Regions from separate parts of the Frankia sp. R43 genome, predicted to be linked through region 1. Evidence: predicted binding sites of a transcription regulator. Region 1 holds the regulator's gene; the other holds the start of a gene.

Region 1 (11,012 bases):
ACTCCTGGGAGTCGGGCATGGACAACACCCCGACCTGGATGGAGATGACCAAGCCGGTCGCCCCGCGCACCGTGCGGGCGCTGCGCCGGATCAACGGCGACGACGCGCTCGACGCGCTGCGCCGCGACTCCAAGGAGGTGCCGCCGGACGAGCGGCTGACCTCCGCTGACCTGTTCACGCTGTACCGGATCGTCCGCGAGCTGCGCCGCAGCCGCTACGACTTCCGCACCATCCGGGACACCTTCGTCCCGCTGGTTCAGGACGTCGCCTTCAACGCGATCCTGATCCGCGCGAACGAGCACCTCGTGACGATCGCCGACGAGGCGGGCATCCCCATCCCCCGCTGGCTCTCCCGGTCGATGCGGCGCAGCCGCGCGGCCATGGGTGAACTGTGGTCGGACGGTCTCTACTTCAGCCGGGACTTCCGCACCGGCGAGCTCCTGCACCACCCCACCATCGCGAGCTTCCTGCCGCTCTACGCCGGCGTCGTCCCGGACGACCAGGTCGACGGCCTGGTCAAGACCCTCCTGTCGCCGCGGTACTGGGCGAAGTACGGCATCGCCAGCGTCCCGACCGACGACCCGGCCTTCCTGCCCCGCTGCTACTGGCAGGGCCCCGTCTGGGTCAACATGAACTGGCTGATCGCCGACGGGCTCGACCGCTACGGCCGCCGGGAGGCCGCCGACGCGATCCGCGCGAACACCGTCGAGGTGATCCGCGCGTCCGGATCGATGTTCGAGTACTACTCGCCGCTGGACGGCTCCGGCGCCGGCAGCAACCGCTTCTCCTGGACGTCGGCCCTGCTCATCGACATTCTCGCCACCCACCCACAGGTGGCCCTGACCAGCACGGACAGCACGACGAATCCGTGACAGGAAGCCCGCGGAATCCGTGCCAGAAGTGCCGCGGATTCCGTGGCCGGAGGCCCGACGGATTCGTAGTTGAGAGCTCGCGGCAGCGCCACTCGCCAAAACCTTCGGGACGGATCTGAGGTCTCGGGCAGGGTGGGGGCAGCGAGGCGGACTCGCTCGCCACCCCCGCCCTGCCGCGCCGGTGCTCTGCCGCACCAGCGCTCGGTGTCAGCTGCAGCCGCTGGTGGAGCCGCACTGCTCGCAGACGTAGCAGCTGCCGGCCGGGCGCATGTTCACCCCGCAGGTGAAGCACAGCGGGGCGTCGACGGCGGTCTGCGCGGTGAGCGAGCCGCCCGGCATGGCCACGCGGAGCTCACGCGCCACCAGCTCCGGACCTGCACCCGCGGCCGGGCCGGTGAGGCCGCCCACTCCGGCCGACGGGGCCACCCCGTTGCGTGCGGCGCGATCGGCGCCACCGCCACCGGTGCCGACACCGGTGGCGGCCGTTGCGTCACCCTCCACCGGCGCGGACGTCCGAAGCGCCTCGATGTCGACCTCGGGTTCCGCCGGGCCGGCTGCCGGGCCACCGGACTGCTCGGACAGCTTCCTGGTCCGCTCGGAGGCGGAGAGGATGCCGAGCTCCTCGCGCTGTTCCTCGGTCAGGTAGTCCAGCGCCAGCCGGCGGAACAGGTAGTCCATGATCGACTGGGCGATGCGCACGTCCGGGTCGTCGGTCATGCCGGCGGGGTCGAAGCGCATGTTGATGAACTTGCTGACGTACGCCTCCAGCGGCACGCCGTACTGCAGCGCGATGGAGATCGCGATGGAGAAGGCGTCCATCACGCCGGCGAGCGTCGAGCCCTGCTTCGACATCTTGATGAAGACCTCGCCGAGGCCGTCATCCGGGTACGACCCGGCGGTCATGTAGCCCTCGGCGCCGCCGACGGTGAACGAGACGGTCTGCGACGGGCGCTTCTTGGGCAGCCGCCGCCGGACCGGGCGGTGTTCCCCGGGGCCGGCGGGCCACTGCGGGAGCCCGGCCGCGGTGACCCCGGTGGTGGCCGCGGCACCCGCGAGCGCGGCGTCGGCGGTGCCGGCTGCGGCGGCGGCCGCCTCGGCGTCCCGCTTCGCGCCCTTCACATCGGTCAGCGGCTGGCCGACCTTGCAGTTGTCCCGGTAGATCGCCAGCGCCTTGAGCCCGAGCCGCCAGCCTTCGAGGTAGATCTCCTCGACGTCGGCGACCGTGGCAGTGGACGGCATGTTCACCGTCTTGGAGATCGCACCGGACAGGAACGGCTGGACCGCCGCCATCATCCGGACATGCCCCATCGGGCTGATCGCGCGGTCACCGATCGCGCAGTCGAAGACCTCGTAGTGCTCCGGACGCAGGCCGGGGGCGTCGACGACATGGCCGTGCTCGGCGATGAACTCGACGATCGCCTCGGTCGTCTCCTCCGGGTAGCCCAGCGCCCGCAGCGCCGCCGGCACCGTCTGGTTCACGATCTTCATGCTGGCGCCGCCGACCAGCTTCTTCATCTTCACCAGGGCCAGGTCGGGCTCGATCCCGGTGGTGTCGCAGTCCATCGCCAGCCCGATGGTCCCGGTCGGGGCGAGCAGGCTGACCTGCGCGTTACGCCATCCGCTCTTCTCCCCCACCGACAGCGCCCGCTCCCACTCCTTCGAGGCGGCCGCGATCAGCCGGGCGTCCTCGGCGTGGACGGTGCGGACCGCGTCGTTCGCCGCCGCGTGCTTGCGCACGACGCGGCGGTGCGCGTCGGCGTTGCGGGCGAAGCCGTCGTACGCCCCGACGGTTCCGGCGAGCTCCGCCGAGCGGCGGTAGGCCGTCGCCGTCATCAGCGAGGTGATCGCCGCGGCGAGCGAGCGCCCGCCCTCGGAGTCGTAGGCCCGGGCGCTCGCCATGAGCAGCGCGCCCAGGTTGGCGTAGCCGATGCCGAGCTGGCGGTAGGCCCGGGTCACCGTGGTGATCTCGGGGGTCGGGAAGTCCGCGAAGCAGATCGAGATGTCCATCGCGGTGATGATCAGCTCGACCGACGCGACGAACGCCTCGGCGTCGAAGGTGCGATCCGGCCGCAGGAACTTCATCAGGTTCAGCGACGCCAGGTTGCAGCTGGAGTTGTCCAGGTGGACGTACTCCGAGCACGGGTTCGACGCGGAGATCCGCCCGGACTCCGGGCAGGTGTGCCAGTCGTTGATCGTCCCGTCGTACTGGATGCCCGGGTCGGCGCATTCCCAGGCCGCCTGGGCGATCGTGGTGAACAGCCCCTTGGCGTCCACCGACTCGATCACCCGGTTGTCCAGCCGGGCACGCAGGTCGAAGGACGTCCCGTCGACGACGGCCCGCATGAACTCGTCGTTCACCCGGACCGAGTTGTTGGCGTTCTGGTACTGCACCGAGGCGATGTCACGGCCGCCGAGATCCATGTCGAACCCGGCGTCACGCAGGGCACGGATCTTGTCTTCCTCCCGTGCCTTCGTCTCCACGAACTCGACGATGTCGGGGTGGTCGACGTCGAGCACGACCATCTTCGCGGCACGGCGGGTCGCGCCGCCCGACTTGATGGTGCCTGCCGAGGCGTCGGCGCCACGCATGAAGCTGACCGGGCCGGACGCCGTTCCGCCGGAGGAGAGCAGTTCCTTCGACGACCGGATCCGGGAGAGGTTCAGGCCGGCACCGGACCCGCCCTTGAAGATCAGCCCCTCCTCCCGGTACCAGTTGAGAATCGACTCCATGGTGTCGTCGACGGCGAGGATGAAGCAGGCCGAGACCTGTTGGGGCGCCGAGGTCCCGACGTTGAACCAGACCGGGGAGTTGAAGCTGAACACCTGGTGCAGCAGCATCCAGGTGAGCTCGTGCTCGAAGGCCTCGGCGTCGTCCTCGGAGGCGAAGTAGCCGTTCTCGCGGCCGGCCACTGTGTAGCGGTGCACGACCCGGTCGATGAGCTGGCGCAGCGACGACTCGCGCTCGGCCGAGCCGAGCGCGCCGCGGAAGTACTTGCTGGCAACGATGTTGGAGGCGTTCACCGACCAGGCGGCCGGGAACTCCACCCCGCGCTGCTCGAAGTTGACTGAACCGTCACGCCAGTTCGTCATGACGACGTCCCGGGTCTCCCACTCCACCTCGTCGTAGGGGTGGACGCCGGGCGTGGTTCGAACCCGCCGGATCTTCAGGCCAGCCACCTTCGCGGCCGATCTGCTGCCCTTGCCGCGGGTCTCGGTCATGGCACTCCTCGTGTTCGCTTTCGACAGGTTCAACAATGGCGGCCGGGGTTACCTGCCCGATGAGCCCGGTCCACAGCGGGCTCGGCGCTCGCCGGGCAGGTGGCCCCGCCGTTGGATGGCACGCCGAAATGACCGGATCAGCCTCGTTGCTGATCGGTCCGACGTGCTTTGGGATCTGTGGCAGCGCAGGCGACCACGCCGTCGGTGCGCGATGCGGTGACGGCTGTGGTGGCGCAGGCGACCGCCGAATGCGGTGGTTCGTGGCGGTGGTGGAGCGACGTGGCGCGGCGGTCAGGGCGCGATCACGATGCTGTGGTCAGTCGCGGTGGTCAGTCCGCGGTGGTTAAGAGCGGTGCGGTTGCCGGTGCGGTTGTCAGTGATACGCCCGGTGCCGGGGATGCCCCGATTTCCTGGGCCGCCCCACACCCGGCCTGGCCTGGCCGAGGCCGCACCCGGCCCTGGCTCAGGGGCCGGCGGCGGCTCAGGGGCCGGCGGCCGCGCGCAGGCCCGGCGCGGCGGCGAGGTGCGGCCCGCGGGTGAGCCCGGCGGCGCCCAGCTCCGGGCCGGCGGCCCGGGACGACTCCGCCAGCGGGGTGCCACCGGCTTCGGAGCTCTGCCCCGCGTCGGCACGAAGCGCCGCGATCGCCACCTCGAAGTCGGCGAGCGACTCGAAGGCCAGATAGACCGAGGCGAACCGAAGGTAGGCGACCTCGTCCAGCTCCCGGAGCGGGCCGAGTATCGCCCGGCCGACGTCCTCGGCAGCCACCTCCGCGGAGCCGGAGGAACGCACCGTCTCCTCGACCCGCTCGGCCAGCAGGGCGAGATCGTCCGACCGGACCGGGCGCCCCTGGCAGGCCTTGCGCACGCCCACGATCACCTTGGCGCGGCTGAACGGCTCGGTGGCACCGCTACGCTTGCGCACCCGCAACGAAGCTTCCTCCATCGTCGTGAACCGGCGCCCACACTCCGAGCAGGCTCTGCGCCGCCGGATCGCGGCGCCTTCCTCGGCCTCCCTGCTGTCAACGACACGGCTGTCGGAATGGCGGCAGAAGGGACAGCGCACGGCACACTCCTCTCCGCTCCGGGCGGCCTGGCTGCCACACGCGGAGCACGCCCCAGCAGGTGCCCACATGCCACCGGCCGACCACCCTCCGGGGGTGGCCAACTGACAACCTGTGGATATCGATGCACAACCTGTGGATGACTTACGGTGCTGTAACTACAAGATGTTGTGTTCACCGTAGCGCACGCACCCGACAGGTCCGACACCGCCCCTCCTCCTCCGGCGTGTCGCTGCCGCGGGGCCGCCACCACTTGATCGGCAGCCGGTCCCGCCCGGCGGCCGGCCGTCGGGCGGGCCACCGTCAGGGCAGGCAGAGCGGCTGGCCGGGAACGAGATCCGCGGTGGGCAGATCGTTCAGGGACATGAGCCGACGAACAACCGCACGGGTGTCGGCCTCGGGGTCGATCCCGCGTGCCACCTCCCAGAGCGTCTCGCCCTGGCGCACCACGTGGGCCTGACAGTCCACCGGGGTGGCCGTGAACGCCTGCGACGCGGTGACCAACGCCAGCGAGAGCACCAGCGCGCCGGACAGGCACGCGAGCGCCGCGAACACGAGCCTGCCCCGCCGGGTCAGCCTCAGCGGCGGCTGTTGCCGCGGGCGGCGTCGCGAGCCCGGGCGGGGCCGTTGCGCGCCCGGGGACAGGGCTCGCGAGCTCGGGGACGAGCTGCGCCGCAGACTCGGCCACCGGCGCCGTGCTCTCGTCCGTAGCCTCTGGTCGCCGGGCGGCGGCAACGCGTACCCGACGGCGCGGGCACGCCATTCCAGCCCGGGCATCTCGATGACCTGGGCCTCGACGCACTCGACCGCCGCCGAGGACGACTGTGCGCCGCACGGGCCCGCCGCAGGCGAAGGACCACTGCCGAGACAACGAGAAGGGGCCGAGCGATGCGCCGGCCGCCGATCACCGCCACGCACGGCCCTGCCCCGCACCGCCTGGCCGCGCACCACGACCCCGCTGACCGCCGCACCACGGCGAGCACGAGGACGCGGACGCGCGCGACCACCACGGCCGCCCGCCGCCGGCGCACCTCCTCCGACGGCCGCGGACCGCCGCGCCGCGCCGACGCGGAACACCCGACACTTGGGACCGGCTCCCCCGCCGAGCGCCCTGTCGCCATCCGCGATGTCAACATCGCCGGCAGCCAGGCCAACGTCGCCAGCGGCCGGCCGAAGGTCACGATCGGCCGCAGCAACATCGACAATGGCGATATCGACAATGGCAACGTCGGTCACGTCGGCATCAGCCAGACCGGCGCGGGAAAGATCAGGGTCGGCCGGATCAGCGTTGGCCGGATCGGGGTCGGCCAGATCGGGGTCGGCCATGTCAACCTCCCAGGCGCGAGCATCCGCTCGCTCGAACACCTGAGCGATTCTTACACGGTCGCCACGCACACTTCCCCCGACACGCTCGAACAGACGTTTGAGATTCGGCGACCGGCCGACTACCGTCAAGGACGATCAGTTGTGGACGATCGTGCGAGAAGAAGCGAGCACGGAAAATCCACCCGAACCGGTCAGAAGCTACTAATAGGACAAAGTGGTAGATCGACCGGGTGGCCCGCCGGCTGCGGAACCGCCGAGCCCCCGGTCGCGGAGAAGCCGGTAGCGGGCGAAGCCCCGCCGCCGGATGCATCGACAGGGAGAGCGGTAGGCGATGACCAGCCAGGCACGGGGTACCCGCCGAGGCGACGCCCGCGGCAATGTCCGGGATCTTCCCGACAGCCCCGCGGACGCCTCAGGCCTCACGCAACGACAGAAGGGGATTCTCGAGGTCATCCGCGCCGCGGTGGAGCAGCGCGGCTATCCGCCGAGCGTCCGCGAGATCGGCGAGGCTGTCGGCCTGACCAGCACCAGCAGCGTCGCGCACCAACTCAAGGTGCTCCAGGAGAAGGGCTTCCTGCGGCGCGACCCGAACCGGCCGCGGGCCATGGAAGTACTGCCGATCGGCGGCCAGAAGGCGGGCGCCCGGCTGCGCTCCGCCGGCGCCACGCCGGCGGAGGTGGGTGGTGCCGTCGCGGCCGAGGGCGGCACCCCGACCTACGTGCCCCTCATCGGGCGAATCGCGGCCGGCGGGCCGATCCTCGCGGAGCAGGCCGTCGAGGACGTCTACCCGCTCCCGCGGGAGATCGTCGGTGAGGGCACGCTGTTCCTGCTCAAGGTGGTCGGGCAGTCGATGATCAATGCCGCGATCTGCGACGGTGACTACGTCGTCGTCCGCCAGCAGCCGGTCGCCGACAACGGCGAGATCGTCGCGGCCATGATCGACGGCGAGGCGACGGTCAAGCGCTTCCGCCAGCGCGACGGCCGGGTGTGGCTGGCGCCGGAGAACCCCGCGTTCTCCGACATCCCGGCCGAAGACGCGACCATCCTCGGCCGGATCGTCGCCGTGATGCGCCGGGTCTGACCCGAACGCGACCCCAGGGGGCGCTGACCCCCTGGGGAAGAGCCGGCCATCGAGCCAGCCGCCATGCCGAGCCAGGCGGCGGCCCCTGGCTCGGCTTCCCGCCGGCTCGGTCAGCTCCGAAGCGGGGTCAGCTCCGAAGCGGTCAGTTTCGAAGCGGTCAGCTCCGAAGGGCTCCAGCGACCCTGAAGGGCTCCAGCTCGGCGGCAAGGCTCACCGGCACCCGGGCCGCCACCGCCGTGCCCGCGCCGGTGTGCTCGACGCTCAGCACCTCGCCGTCGCGGTGGATCCGGGAGACGAGATCACCACGGGTGTAGGGCACCAGCAGCGACATCTCGATCTCCGGGTGCGGTATCCGCTCCGAGAGGGCGTCGATCAGCTCCGCCAGGCCCGTTCCGGACCGAGCCGAGACGAAGATGGCGTCCGGAACCGCCTTGCGCAGCACTGCCAACGTCGTCGGATCGACCGCGTCGACCTTGTTGACGACCACGAGCTCGGGAACCCCGGCCGCGTCGATCTCGGCGAGCACCTCACGGACCGCCGTGATCTGCCCCATCGGGTCCGGCGCCGAACCGTCGACGACGTGCAGGACGAGATCCGCGTCCACGACCTCCTCCAACGTCGACCGGAACGCCTCGACGATCTGGTGCGGCAGATGCCGGACGAAACCGACGGTGTCGGCCAGGGTGAACACCCGCCCGTCGGGCAGGGTCGCTCGCCGCACGGTCGGGTCGAGGGTCGCGAACAGGGCGTCCTCGACGAGCACACCGGCTCCGGTCAGACGGTTGAGCAGCGAGGACTTCCCGGCGTTGGTGTACCCGGCGATCGCGACCGCCGGCACGGCACCCCGCCGCCGCGAGGAGCGCTTCGTCTCCCGGACGGTGGCCATCGCGGCCAGCTCGCGCCGCAGCTTGGCCATCCGTGTGCGCAGCCGCCGCCGATCGGTCTCGATCTTCGTCTCACCAGGGCCGCGGGTACCGATGGGCGCCCGGCCACCACTGCTCGCGGCGGCCCGGGACATCGACTCACCCCAGCCACGCAGCCGCGGGAGCATGTACTGGAGCTGGGCCAGCTCCACCTGGGCCTTGCCCTCCCGGGACGTCGCATGCTGGGCGAAGATGTCCAGAATGAGCGCCGTCCGGTCGATCACCTTGACCTTGACGACCTCTTCGAGCTGGCGCAGCTGCCCAGGGGTCAGCTCGCCGTCGCAGATCACCGTGTCCGCACCGGTCGACGCGACGACGTCCGCGAGCTCTCGGGCCTTGCCGGAGCCGACGAAGGTCGCCGTGTCCGGCCGGTCGCGGCGCTGCACGAGCGCGTCCAGCACCATCGAGCCCGCGGTGGTGGCCAGGGCCGCGAGCTCCGTCATCGACGCCTCGGCCTCCAGGAGGGTCCCGGAGGTCCACACCCCGATCAGCACCACCCGCTCCAGTCGGAGCTGGCGGTACTCGACCTCGGTGACGTCCTCGAGCTCGGTGGTGAGACCCGGGATGCGGCGCAGCGCGCCACGCTCCTCCAGGTCGAACCCGTCGCCCTGTTCGTCGAAGAAGGAGAACCCCTCGCCGTCACCGAGGAGGACCACGCCCCCGTCGTCGCCGTCGAAGCTCGGGCTCAGGTTCGGGTTCGGGTACCGGGTGGACGCCATGGCGGCGTCAGCGGGAAGACTCATACCATCCGTTCTCAACGCGGCACGGTGACCGTCGAATTCCGCCCGCCCCGTTCGGGAGCGGGCCGGTGCCGCTGTACCCGGGCTCGGTGCCCCGGCGCAGCGGAACCTCCGCAGCCCCAGGGTGACACGCCGCTGCCGCGATCGCGAGCCGTTTATCGGCCCGGCGCCCGGTAGGAACGGCCCTGTCGGTCAGCTCCGGCCGGTCCCGGCGGGAACCAGTGCCTGCGCACCCGCAGCGGCAGTACCGGAGGCGACCTCGGCGGCCTGGCGGATCCATTCGGGACGAAGGACACCGTCAGACACAAGAACGGCGGGACCGCGCAGAATGACGGTCGTCTCCCGCCAGTCAACGGTCAGGCGCCCGCCGGGAAGATCGACCAGCACCTCGGACGGCGGCGTACCGCCCACCCGCGCCGCCCACGCGACCGCCACCGCGCAGGCGCCGGTGCCGCAGGAGGCCGTCTCGCCGACGCCGCGTTCGAAGACCCGCATCGCGACGCCATCCACACTCGGCACGACGACCTCGACGTTCACACCGTCGGGGAAGGCCTCGGCCGGGAAGACGGGAGCACCCAGGTCCAGGCGCGCCAGCTCGGACGGCCCCAGGTCGTCGGCGAAGCAGACCGCGTGCGGGTTGCCCATCGAAACACCCACCGCGGCGAACTCGCGGCCGACCACGGTGACCGGCACGGTGCCCGCGGCGAAAGCCGGCGGCCCCATGTCCACGCTCACGTCACCGGCCGGCGGCACCTCGACGGAGCGCAGGCCCGCCCGGGTGGCGATCACGAGGCTGCCGGGCATCTCGTAGCCGGCGTCCACCAGATACCGCGCGAAGACCCGGACTCCGTTGCCGCACATCTCGGCGATGGAGCCGTCGGCGTTGCGGTAGTCCATGAACCAGCGGGCGGCGCCAAGGTAGGCCGCCGCCGCGGGCTCCGCGGCGACGAGGACCACCCGCAGCACCCCGTCGGCACCGACCCCTGTTCCGCGGTGGCAGATCGCGCGCACCAGCTGTGCCGACAGGTCGAGATCACCGTCAGCATCCGGAAGGATGACGAAGTCGTTGCCTGTCCCGTGTCCCTTGACGTACCGCACGCGGCGATCGTACGGCGCCGGGCGCCTCATCCGGCCGTGGCCGCCCGAGAGCGGTCGCCACGTCCGGAACTGCCAGGACGTCCGTTCTGCGAGTCCTGGCACGCCCTCGCCGGGTCGCGTGGCGGTGCCGCGGGCGGCGGGCCCGCGGGCGTCCGCCGGCCCGCACGACCCGCCGCGCCCGCATGACCGCTCCCCGGGCCCGCCCTGTTCGCAGCGTTGCCGGAGCTGGCTGAGCTGCCGAAGCCGGCCGAGCTGCCGGAGTAGACCGAGCTGCCAGAGCCTGCCGGGTCGGCGGAGCTGGCCGAGCTCGAAGGATTCGACGGCTCGCCGGTCGGGCGACGGGTGCCGACGCCCTCCCAGGAGTCCGTCCACGGCTTGTACCAACGGTCCGGCCGACCCCGGCCTAGCGCGATCATCCGGGCGTCCTCGACCGGAACGGGCGGACAGAACAGCGGGCCGCAGACCCGGTCGCACTCCGTCCGCCCCACGGCGGCCGCCAGCGCCGCGGTGTCGACGTCCTCGGCGACCACGACCATGCGGCGGCGGTGCGCGATCTGGAGCATGGACGCGAAAACCGCCTGACCCTCCAGGTCGCGGATCGTCGCCCGCAGGAAGCGCCCATCGATCCGCACGAGGTCCAGCGGCAGCTTGTCGAGCGTCGCCACCGACGCGGACCAGGTACCGAACGAGTC
Region 2 (11,012 bases), on a different contig from region 1:
CCCTTCGGGTTGAGGATCGCCTGCCGGCGCGCCAGCTCACCCACCAGCCGCTCGCCGCTCTCCGTGAAGGCGACCACCGACGGTGTCGTGCGCGAGCCCTCGGAGTTGGGAACGACGGTCGGCTGACCGCCCTCGACGACCGCGATAACCGAGTTGGTCGTCCCCAGGTCTATTCCAACAGCCTTTCCCACAATGTCCTCCCGCTGGGGGATCGTCCTGCGCAGCGTTGCCACCGAAAACGGGCGGTTGCCGCCGAAAGCCGTCACGGGCGCGCACCTGGCTCGCGGGTTTTCCAGCACCCGTGGGAGAACCACGATCACCGGCCGCCGTCGTCTGTGTCACCGGACCCGCCGATGCTGTCTCACCGGACCGATGGCGCCTGACTGTGCGATACCACTGGTTGCCGCCCCAAAACTCGGCGAGCGTTCGGTGGGCCGTAGCGGCTCCTGCCGTACCCGATCAGGCCGATCAGGCCGCCTGCGCCCGCCCGAGTTGCCGGTCGGACGGCGCGGACAGACCATCGCCAGGTAGCCGACCGAGGGCATCGAGGGAGGTACCACGATCATGTCTCATCCTGTGCGCGCCGGGGGCGACCGACCGCTCCCGACCGTCCGCTGGGACCCGTTCCGCGAGATCGAGGACGCCTGGAGCCGAATGGGCAGCCTGCTCGGTGACGTCGTCGGAGGCGAACGCCGGCCCTACGGCGTCCTGGCCGGCCGGACGCCCGGCCTGGACATCGAGGAGACCGACGACGCCTTCATCGTGGAGCTGGAGCTGCCCGGTGTCCGGTCCGAGGATCTGTCGATCGACCTGCGGGACAACGAGCTGACGGTGAGTGGCGAGGTCAGGGAACGGGAAGCCCGCGGAACCCTACGCCGCCAGGGCCGGCGCACCGGTCGTTTCGAGCACGCGATCGCCGTCCCCGGCGAGGTCAACCCGGATACGACAACCGCCAGCCTCGACTGCGGCGTCCTGACACTGCGCCTGCCGAAGGCCCACCGCAGCCAGCCCCGCCACATCAGCGTCTCCGAGCCGACGTCCACGGAGACGTCCACGGAAACGACGTGACGTTCCCGGGAGCGGGGCATCCAGATCGGGGTCAGGCTTCGCCGGGCGTCGAAGCGGACACCTCGGCGAGCAACGCCCTGGCGTTCCGCGTCGAAGGGTGATCGGGCCCGAGCACCCGCTCCCGATCAGCGACAACACCCTCGTACAGCGCAACCGCGCGGTACCGCGTCATCCCGCAAAAGCTGCGAGACCGCTGTCCAGAACACCAGGGAGGACGGCGCACCCCACGGGAGCGCCGCCGCCGGAAAGCCGGTGTCGACGAGCAGCACACGCGCTTACGCGGGATCAAGAAGCGGTCGGAGAGGGCTCGGATCTGTGGGCCCGACCGGCCTTGTTCCACCCCGCTGAACCGCTTCCGGTGCGGGTGATAAGTACCTGTTCGTGGCATTATTCGTCCGTCACCGCATCGACGCGACCATGGCTGACGTCCTGGCCGCCCTGCTCGCCGTGGCCATCGGGGCCATCGGGGCCATCGGGGCCATCGGGGCCATCGGGGCCATCGGGGCTACCGGGACTTGGTCCCGCACCCGCCGCCGGTCGGCGGACGTCTCCGGATCCCGGCTCACCACCGGTGCCAGCACCGGAGCCGCCAGGTGGGGACAGCTCGAGGACGGCCTGTTGTGCCTGTCGGTGCGGTCCGCCTTCCACCTGCTGCTTAGCGCCGCCGAGGTTCCCCACGGAAGCGAGGTCGCGATCTCCGCGGTGACCCACCCGGACATGGTGCGGCTCATCGAGCTGCACGGACTGCGGGCCGTCCCGGTGGACATCGACCCCAACACCCTCGCCGTTGACGAGCGGGCGCTGGACGCGGCCATCACCGAGCAGACCCGGGTCCTGGTCGTCACGCACCTCTTCGGCGCACGGTCATCGATGGACGCCGCCGCGCGGGCAGCGCGCGACCACGGTCTTCTCCTCGTTGAGGACTGTGCGCAGTCCCTCCAGGGACCGGACGACCGGGGTGATCCGCAGGCCGACGTGTCCCTGTTCAGCTTCGGGCTGCTCAAGACCGCGACCGCGATGGGCGGAGCGGTCGCCTGGGTACGCCCGCCCGGGCTCGCCGCCGCCATGCGGGCCCGGCAGGACGGCTGGCCCGAACAGTCCCGGCGCTCCTACGCATCGAAGGTGCTCACCTGCCTGGTGGCGCTCGTCGCGTCCCATCCGGTGCCGTACGGGCTCCTGTTCGGTGGGGGGCGGCTGGACCCGACCGCTCTGGTGCGTTCCCGGGTGCCGCGGGACGAACCCGGCTTCACCCGGTGGCTGCGGCGCAGGCCCTGCGACGCGCTGGCCCGCACCGTCGCCCGGCGGCTGGCCCGGTTCCCCTCGCACCGGCTGCGCCGCCGCACCGAGGCCGGCGAGGCATTCGCCGCCGCGCTCGGCCCGGGGGTGCTTCGCCCGGGTGCCGCCGCGCCGCAGCACACCCACTGGGTCTTCCCCGTCACCGTTGACGACCCGGATCGCGTGGTCCGTGAGCTGCGCGCCGCCGGCATCGACGCGACCCCCGCCACCAGTCAGATCGCCGCGGTCGAACCCGCGCCGCCGGGCGCCGCCCAGGTGCTCGCCGGCCTGATCTTCCTCCCGGCCTACCCCGGACTGCCCGCGGCGCGGCGGGACCTGATGGCTGCCGCTGTCGCCACCGGCGTGGCGTCAGGGGTGCGCGGCGGCGAGGGCCGGGTGCGGGATGCGGTCGTGGGCGGCGAGGGTGACGATCGCGCGCACCGTCACGATGCCGCGCCATTCCACCGTCTGCGCCGGTGACCATCCGAGCCAGCCGAATGTCCACCCGCCGTCCGTGCGCTGCCCCTGTTCGAGCTGGTCCAGCCCTGCACCGATCTGCTCGTCGCTGAACAGGGCCCGGCTGCGCAGCCCTGGCCGCGGGGACAGGTCCAGCGCGGTCAGCCGCTCGCCCTCGATGCCGCCGGGCACCGGAACCGAGCCGTCGGCTCCGATATGGGGCCGCAGTGCCTCGATCGATCGCCTGGCGCGTTCCGCGTCGGGTGCCCGGTCGAGAAAGTCCAGCGCGAACTTCAGCACGTAGCCGCCGAGCGACTCCGGATCCGCCAGGGCCGCCCAGCACCATTCGGTCGCACGCTCCAGCCACATCCGCGTGGCATCGGCGGCGCGTGCGCGCGGCTCGACACCGGAGAGCAGCTGCCCCAGAGCACCCGCGAACGCGAACGTCAGCTGGGATCCTCCTTCGCTGGGCACCATCCACGGCGCGTGCGGATGGGCCGCCGCACCGGGCAACACGAAGGGCACACCGCCATCCGGAAGGGCGATCGCCGCCACCCAGGCAGCGGCGCCGGCCACCATCGGATCGGCCGGCGCGCCCGCGGCTGCGAGCACCTCGATCGCCTGCAGGGCCGCGGTCGGCTCGCTGCCCGGGGTCCGGACGTCGGGTTCGAGGGCGTGCCCGAAGCCGCCGTCCGCGTTGCGGTAGGCACGCAGCGCGTCCAGCACCAGCGCCGCCGGCGCGCCGTGCAGGAGCCGGGCCAGTATGTGCCGCTCCAGCAGGCGGCCGTTGGCCAGCACGAACTGCTCGGCGGATGCGATGTCGACAGGCATGCGGGTGACGTTAGGCCGCGGTCACGGTGGCGTCTTCCAGAAATCGGACGGCCGTGGTCCCGGTCAGGCGGCGGACCTCGTCGTTCATGTGCGACTGGCTCGCATAGCCGGCGGCGACGGCGACGGATGCCAAGGAGAAGGAGAACGAGTCTGGCCCCTGGATGAGTGTCACCAGCCGTCTCAGCCGCGCGACCCGGGCGAACATCTTGGGGCCGTATCCGACCGCACCCAGCATTCTGCGGTGAAGCTGACGCTCGCCGACCCCGAGTTCCGCCGCGACGACCGAGACCCGCGCGCCCGGATACGTAAGGTGGCGCACCGCGGCCCGGACCAGCGGGTCCGGGCGGGCCGTGGCCCGGCGGGTCACCACGTCTACCAGCAGCTCCAACCTGCGCGCCGGGGCAGCCTCGGCCAGCCGGCCCCGAAGCTCGGCCGTGCTGTCGCCCGCGTTCCGGGACGCCTGACCACCCCAGAGAAGATCCACATCGATCTGGAGATCACGTACATCGCACGCGGGGGCACCGAGCACCACGCCTGCAGCGCCAGGACGCAGCCGGACGCCGGAGGACAACGCCCCCGCAGGCAGCGCCACGTCGCGGAAACGGGTGTCGGGCCCCGCCACCACCAGCTCACGCCCGGCGAGCCAGATCAGATCGACGCATCCGTCCGGCACCACCCGCTGGACGTGGTCACCGGCCGGCTCCTGCTCCCACAGGCAGGCCACCACCGGCGCCACGGCACCGGGTGGCTGATATTCGCGGTACACCGACATCACCTCACGGCATGCAATCACACGTCACACCCGAAGCCAGACGCCCGGAATCTCGGTATCAGCAATGCCGACCCACATAGGACCGGTTCCAGCCGAGTATGGTCCCTTCATTCTCCGGCCCAGCTTCGAGGAGACCACGGATGAACGCACGCCGGATTCTCTCCGCCATGACCGGTCTCGCCCTGGCCGGCGGGCTGGCCGCCTGCGGCTCCTCGACTGACAGCCAACCGGACTCCGCGCGCACCGCGGGGATGGCGGACTCCCGGGCCGCCGCGCCGACTCCCCGGCCAGCGCCACTGGAAATCTCGTTCGCCGGCCCTTCGTTCGACACCGGCACCGCCAGCGACGTCCGGTTCGCCACCGACGTCTCCTGCGGAGCGGACCGGCTCAACGCCTTCGACATCGCGCTTCCGGCATCCGCGCGGACATCCGCGACCGCGTCGGCGTCCACGTCGGCCCCTGCCCCTGCTGGCGCTGCGTCCGCTGTGCCGCTCGTCATCTATCTGCACGGAGGCGGGTTCATCAACGGGGACAAGTCCACTTTCTGGACGAACGGGTTCGACGACCCCGCAGCCACCGGTTCGACCCCGGCGCGGCTGCTGTCCGCCGGGACGGCGGTCGCCAGCATGAACTACCGGCTTCTCGGAGCCGAGGACGACGAGGGTGTCATCAAACCGATGACCGACGTGGCGCGCTGCCTGCAGTACATCCGCTACCACGCGGACTCGTTCGGCATCGATCCGAACCGGATCGCCCTCCTCGGTAACTCGGCGGGTGCTGGCACCGCGCTGTGGCTCGGCTTCCACGACGACCTCGCGGACCCGGACTCCACCGACCCCGTCGCCCGGATGTCGACCCGGCCACAGGCCGTCGCGGTGAACCAGACCCAGGCCACCTACGACATCGTGCGGTGGGGTGACGACGTCTTCGCCGACTACGCCGACCAGCTCAAACCAGGTCTCATGAAGCTCATCGAAGCCGTCCCCGAGGGCAGGCGCATGCTCGCCTTCTACGGGATCAAGCAGTTCGGCGACGTCACCCGGCCGGACATCGTCACCTATCGGCACAACGTCGACATGCTCGGCCTGATGGACGCCTCGGACGTCCCCTTCTGGGCGGCGAACACCAGAACGCCGGAGGCTCTGCCGCTGGGTGCCGACGTCATGTTCCACCACCCCTGGCACGCCCGTGCGCTCTCCGAACGCGCCGAGCAGGTGGGCCTCGACGCGACCGCCACCTGGGGAGAGGGCAGGACCCCGCCGATCTCCGCGGTCGACTACGTGCTCCGCGCGCTGAACCGCTGAACCAGCTGAGCGCACGAGCCGAGCCGCCTGTCAGCCCAGTGCCGCTCCGACGTTCCGACGCCAGACAGCGGGGCAGGAAGAAACGGGGGTTTTGCGCGGCGCAGGAGCAGTCAGCGGGTGGAAGGGAGGGGCGAGATGCTCTTCCAGAATCGCGAACATGCGGGGCAGGAACTCGGCCGACGACTGGCGTATCTCCGCGGCCAGCAGGTGGTGGTCGTCGGTCTTCCGCGAGGAGGTGTCGTCGTCGCCTACGAGGTCGCCCGGGCGCTCGGCGCACCGCTGGACGTCATCGTCGTCCGCAAGCTCGGTGTACCAGTGCAGCCGGAACTGGCGATGGGCGCCATCGCCGAGGGAGGCGTGCTGGTCGTCAACGACGAGACCCGGCTGCTGACCAGCATCACCCCGGCCGATCTCCACGCGGTGGAAGCCCGCGAACGGGTGGAGCTGGACCGCCGGATCCGACGCTTCCGTGGATCGCAGCCCCGGGCGCCGTTGGCCGGCCGCACCGTGGTCGTGGTTGACGACGGGATCGCGACCGGCGCGACCGCTGCCGCTGCCTGCCAGGCGGTCCGGGCTGCCGGCGCCACCCGGGTTGTCCTCGCCGCCCCCGTCGGTCCGCCGGAACGGATCGCGTGGCTGCACCAGTTCGCCGAGGAGGTGGTCTGCCTGGCCACCCCGGACGAGTTCTTCGCCATCGGCGCCTTCTACGTCGACTTCACCCAGACCGCGGATGAAGAGGTCACCGACCTGCTGCATCGGGCCGCCCTCATCGCCGCCCCGGCGGCCGGTCACACCGTGCATGCCAACGGGACCGCAGGCACCGCGAGGACCGGTGGCGCATCGCCGGCGCATGCCGTCGAGGTCCGAATTCCAACAGACACGACAAAACTGAGTGGCGATCTCACCGTTCCCGACCATCCGCACGGTCTGGTCGTGTTCGCCCACGGGAGCGGCAGCAGCCGCCAAAGCCCACGCAACCGGTACGTCTCCGACGTCCTGGTCGACGCCGGCCTGGCCACTCTGCTGTTCGACCTGCTCACGCCCGAGGAGGAACTCGACCGGGAGAACGTGTTCGACATCGACACCCTCGCCCGCCGCCTGATCCGCGTCACCCGCTGGCTGCGTGAGGAGCCCGATATCGCCTACCTTCCCGTCGGATACTTCGGTGCGAGTACCGGCGCCGCGGCGGCTCTGTGGGCGGCAGCCGAGTTCGGCCCGCCAGTCACCGCTGTCGTCTCCCGCGGCGGGCGACCAGACCTGGCTGCATCCCGGCTGGCTCGGGTGTCCGCCCCCACACTGCTGATCGTGGGTGAGCGCGACGAGCTCGTGCTCGACCTCAACCGGGAAGCGCAGAGTCAGCTGCGGTGTGAGAGCCGCCTCGCGGTGGTACCTGCTGCCACCCACCTGTTCACGCAGCCGGGCGCCCTGGAGGCGGTGGCGGTGCTGGCCCGTGACTGGTTCGTCCACCATCTGGCCCTGGTCGGACATTCCAGCTAGCGGACCTGCCGAAACGAGTAGGCGGCCCGGCACCACCCGCACGCGCAGGCCACTCACCACGGTTGATCGTTTTCGGTGGTGGTGCCGTGGTCGATGGTGGTGCTCTCCCCGTCGAGATACGAATGCGGTCGGACCTCATAGCGGCGGCCGGTCGGACTCGTCCAGCAGAACACCCCCGGCCGAGGCTGGACCACCCGCCACCGACTGTGATGACGCACCCGATGATGCCGCCGACACAACGGCCCCAGATTCTCCACCAGCGTCTTCCCACCCGCGGCGTACGGCCGAGTGTGGTCCAGATCGCAACGCCACGCCCCACGGGTGCAATGCGGAAACGTGCAACACGGGTTCCGGACCTGCACATGACGCCTCTGCCCCGGACTCGGATACCGCCGCTCTCCCAGCTCCACCAGAGAGCCCAGCCCATCGGTGAGCATCCGCCGCCACGTCGACGCAGGCCGTGACGCGATCTCCCGCGCCACCACCGCGGGAATCGGCCCGTACCCCACCAACTCACCGGGATCGGCGTCCAGGCCGAGCAACGTCCCGATCGGAACGATCACCTGCACATCCGCACCTGCCGCACCCGCCGGCCCGGGCTGCCCGTACCGGCCCAGGATCAGATCCATCAACGTGTCCGCACGCACCTCATCCCGACTCCGACCGTCCTCTTCGGCCCTGTCCACGATCGTCGCGTCGGCGATCCGTTCGATCCGCTTCCGGCAGGCCAACGCGCCGTCCGCGGGCAGCAACGCCCCCAACACCGCCATCCCGTCCTCCTCCGGCTCCACCCACACCCGCCGCTCCCGACACCGCTCCTCAGACCGCCGCGCCGCACCCTCCGGATCGATTTTGATCACCCCCCGGCGGCACGCCGCCGTGAACGACCTCCGATGCGCCCGCGGCCCCTTCGCGAGGACGTGGTCCACGACCCGGCCGGCAAGCCCGACATCCAACGGGGCGGTCGCACGTTCCAACGACGTCAGCCGCGGCAGGTCCAACACCCCCGCCGCCAACGCCTCCAACCCGGCCGGGATCCGGCGGACCACCTGATCGGCGAAATCCAGATGCCACTCCGCCGACCCCGTCGAGATCCGCATCACCCCCGCCACCTCACCCGCCACCACCGAACCGAACAGACCCAGCTCGTCATACCCCTCCGGCGGCCGGGCCGCGGCAAGCTCCGCCTGCACCCGGATCGCCACCGCCTGCGCCGCCGCGATCCCCGCCACCGCCACCCGAAGCCGCTCCAGACACTCGCTCAACCACCCCTCGAACACCCGATGAGCGACCGGAACCCCCACCTCCGGCCCGCCGCCGGGAACCGGCGGGCCGGTCGGGTCGGTCGGGTCGGTCGCGTTGATGACGATCGAGGGCGTGCGGGGGGCCATGGCACCACACCTCCGGTCCGGAAACACATCGAACGGGCGTTCGATCACACTGGTGATGCTAAACCCGGAAACGACCGCGAAGAACGAGCCGGAGAACGGAGGACACAACGAGTTCACCGGCCACCCAGACCGCCTTGACAGACAGATCCCCAGCCGGCAACCTCGCATCAAGCACGGATCCCACATCCGAATTTCGGCGGGTAATCAATGAAAAGCCGAGGCCCTCCGGCGACACCGGAACAGGAACACCACTAAATAGGTTAAATCTTCAGAAATCGATCAGATAGCCGTCTATCTCCAGTGCGCCGATTCGCCCTGCGGACCGACCTTGAGGTAGACCTCGACGAAGATACGGAACGCCCCTACCCTCCCGGAGATAACTGCCTGCGGGCTGCACATCAACCCAGCCGGTGAACTCGCATGAAATCTCGCCGTATTCCACCGAAGGAATCGACTTGTTAGCCCCCAAGATATTTCAGCATCTGAAGGACTATCGTCAGGCGTCGAAAATCCGACCGCCCCATCAACCAACTTTCGGTGAAGCGGGCCGGAAGAATTCCGGTCCGCTCGAGCTGGGCCCCAACTCGTCATGAACGGACTCTGGAGCGATGACGGTTTCCGGCGCGGGTGGTGCACTCGCCTGCAGGCTACGTCGGTACCCGGCGTTTCGCCCGACCTTTCGGCCACGGCGTCGCCGTTCTTGCGGCGAAGCCGGCGCTCACCCGGAAGCGGATGCAGAGGCCGAGGTCGCCGAAGCGGAGGCGAATCCGCCGGATGCCGGGGCAAAAGGTGGGCCGGATGTGGACGTGGCAGTGACAGTGGCGGCGACGTCTATCGCGGCACGCACCATGGCTGCGACAGCCGGCGAGCGGGAGTTTCGCGGCCAGGCCACGGCGAGGGTGGAAGGAGCAAGATCGCGGACAGACCGGTAGGCGATGTCCGGCCTGGGGTGGCGCCGGACCAGCGAGGCAGGGGGAAACCAGACGATCCTTCCCAGCTCGACCAGGCTGAAGATCTGCGCGAGGTCCCGAGGGCGGTCGGCGGCCGGAAGCACCGCCGGAGCCGCCACGGAAGCGACGGACGAAGCCGGGGACGGAGTGTCAGCCGCCGCAGGCCGGTACCCGCCGGCCCCACTGACCACCCCCGGACCTCCCACGCCAAAGCCTCCCGCCCCCGGGCTTCCCACAGCAGGGCTTCCCACAGCAGGGCCCCGCACGAGAGGGCCTCCCGGAGGGACACGGCTGGGATGGTCGGCCAGTCTCGAGTCGGCCTGGTCGGCCGGCGATCCGTCCGGTAGGAGCCTGCCGGCGAGGTCGGCCAGGTACAGGTCGGGGCGGGCGGCGAGCGGGTCGGTCGCCGCCAGCGCCACCAGGCGGGGTTCGGTCAGCAGCGGCTCGAACTCCAGGTCGCGATCGTCGAAAGGTGCGGGAAGCAGCGCGACGTCGGCCCGGCCCTCCCGCAGCGCCGGGGCCTGTTCATCCCGCCCGCCGAGGATCAGATCGACCGGGATGGCCACGTCCGCACGCTCGTAGGCAGCAATGATCCGCGGTAGCAGGCCGGCGTCGTAGTCGGCTTTGAGCGCGAGACGCAGCCGCGGTTCGGGCAGGCCGGCGTGGCGGGCTCGGGCCGCGGCGGCACCGACCGCGTCGAGGGCGATCCGGGCGTCCCGGAGCAGGCCCTCGCCGGCCGGGGTGAGCACGACGGAGCGGGTGGTGCGTTCGAGCAGCCGCACACCCAACTGACGTTCCAGGTCGCGGATCGCCCTGGAGAGCGGGGGCTGAGCGATTCCGAGCCGGTCGGCGGCCCGCCGGAAGTGCAGTTCCTCGGCGACGGGGAAGGCACACGAAGTAGCCTTTTAACATGACAAAGTTGGACGGACTGAAACTGGGCTTGTACCGCCGGTATTCGCAGCTCACCGGGGGTGACGACGCGCTAGAGCGCCAGGACGAAGACGGCCACGACTACGCCGAAGAGTTCGGCGGTGAGGTCGTGGAGGTCTACGAGGACAAGAAAAGCGCGTGGCGTAAGAAGCGGGTCGTGCAGCCGGACGGCACGATGGTCTTGCGGGTGATCCGGCCGGACTACACCAGGATGCTCGCCGACCTACGCGCCGGAGAGATTGACGGTGCCGTGGTCTACGACCTGGACCGTTTGACCCGAGACCTGCGCGACCTGGAAGACGCGATCGAGGTCGTGGAGCTGTACGGCCGTCCGATCGTGGGCCCTGGTGTTGATCTCACAACGGATCATGGCCGGGCGAACGCCCGCGCGCAGGCCGTCTCAGCGAACAAAGCGAGTCAGGACACCTCACGGCGGGTCAAGCGAGCGCACCGCCAGCAGGCCGAACGGGGCGTACCGGTCGGTTCACGCCGCCCGTTCGGCTGGAAGGCCGACAAACGCACCCTAGAGCCCGCCGAG

What was found. Region 1 encodes LexA, which represses DNA repair genes until DNA is damaged. Its sites were predicted from a motif close to CGAACNNNNGTTCG; they were not measured.
Region 2: the regulator LexA is predicted to act here: its motif matches at 8,624-8,637, upstream of ACG83_RS08140 (HNH endonuclease signature motif containing protein).

Annotation. Positions count from the first base shown of each region.
Region 1 covers NZ_LFCW01000001.1:1,371,222-1,382,233, forward strand. Annotated here, with positions in the region: gene ACG83_RS05150 (amylo-alpha-1,6-glucosidase) at 1-872, shown strand, start outside; gene ACG83_RS05155 (vitamin B12-dependent ribonucleotide reductase) at 1,080-4,091, opposite strand; gene nrdR (transcriptional regulator NrdR) at 4,573-5,154, opposite strand; gene ACG83_RS05165 (LysM peptidoglycan-binding domain-containing protein) at 5,456-5,707, opposite strand; gene lexA (transcriptional repressor LexA) at 6,810-7,559, shown strand; gene hflX (GTPase HflX) at 7,717-9,225, opposite strand; gene dapF (diaminopimelate epimerase) at 9,415-10,350, opposite strand; gene ACG83_RS05185 (EAL domain-containing protein) at 10,347-11,012, opposite strand, start outside.
Region 2 covers NZ_LFCW01000002.1:114,389-125,400, forward strand. Annotated here, with positions in the region: gene dnaK (molecular chaperone DnaK) at 1-191, opposite strand, end outside; gene ACG83_RS08115 (Hsp20/alpha crystallin family protein) at 565-1,068, shown strand; gene ACG83_RS08120 (aminotransferase class I/II-fold pyridoxal phosphate-dependent enzyme) at 1,450-2,823, shown strand; gene ACG83_RS42110 (hypothetical protein) at 2,713-3,630, opposite strand; gene ACG83_RS08125 (helix-turn-helix domain-containing protein) at 3,641-4,402, opposite strand; gene ACG83_RS08130 (alpha/beta hydrolase) at 4,543-5,706, shown strand; gene ACG83_RS08135 (phosphoribosyltransferase family protein) at 5,842-7,203, shown strand; gene ACG83_RS08140 (HNH endonuclease signature motif containing protein) at 7,257-8,594, opposite strand; gene ACG83_RS47715 (LysR substrate-binding domain-containing protein) at 9,313-10,413, opposite strand; gene ACG83_RS08150 (recombinase family protein) at 10,455-11,012, shown strand, end outside.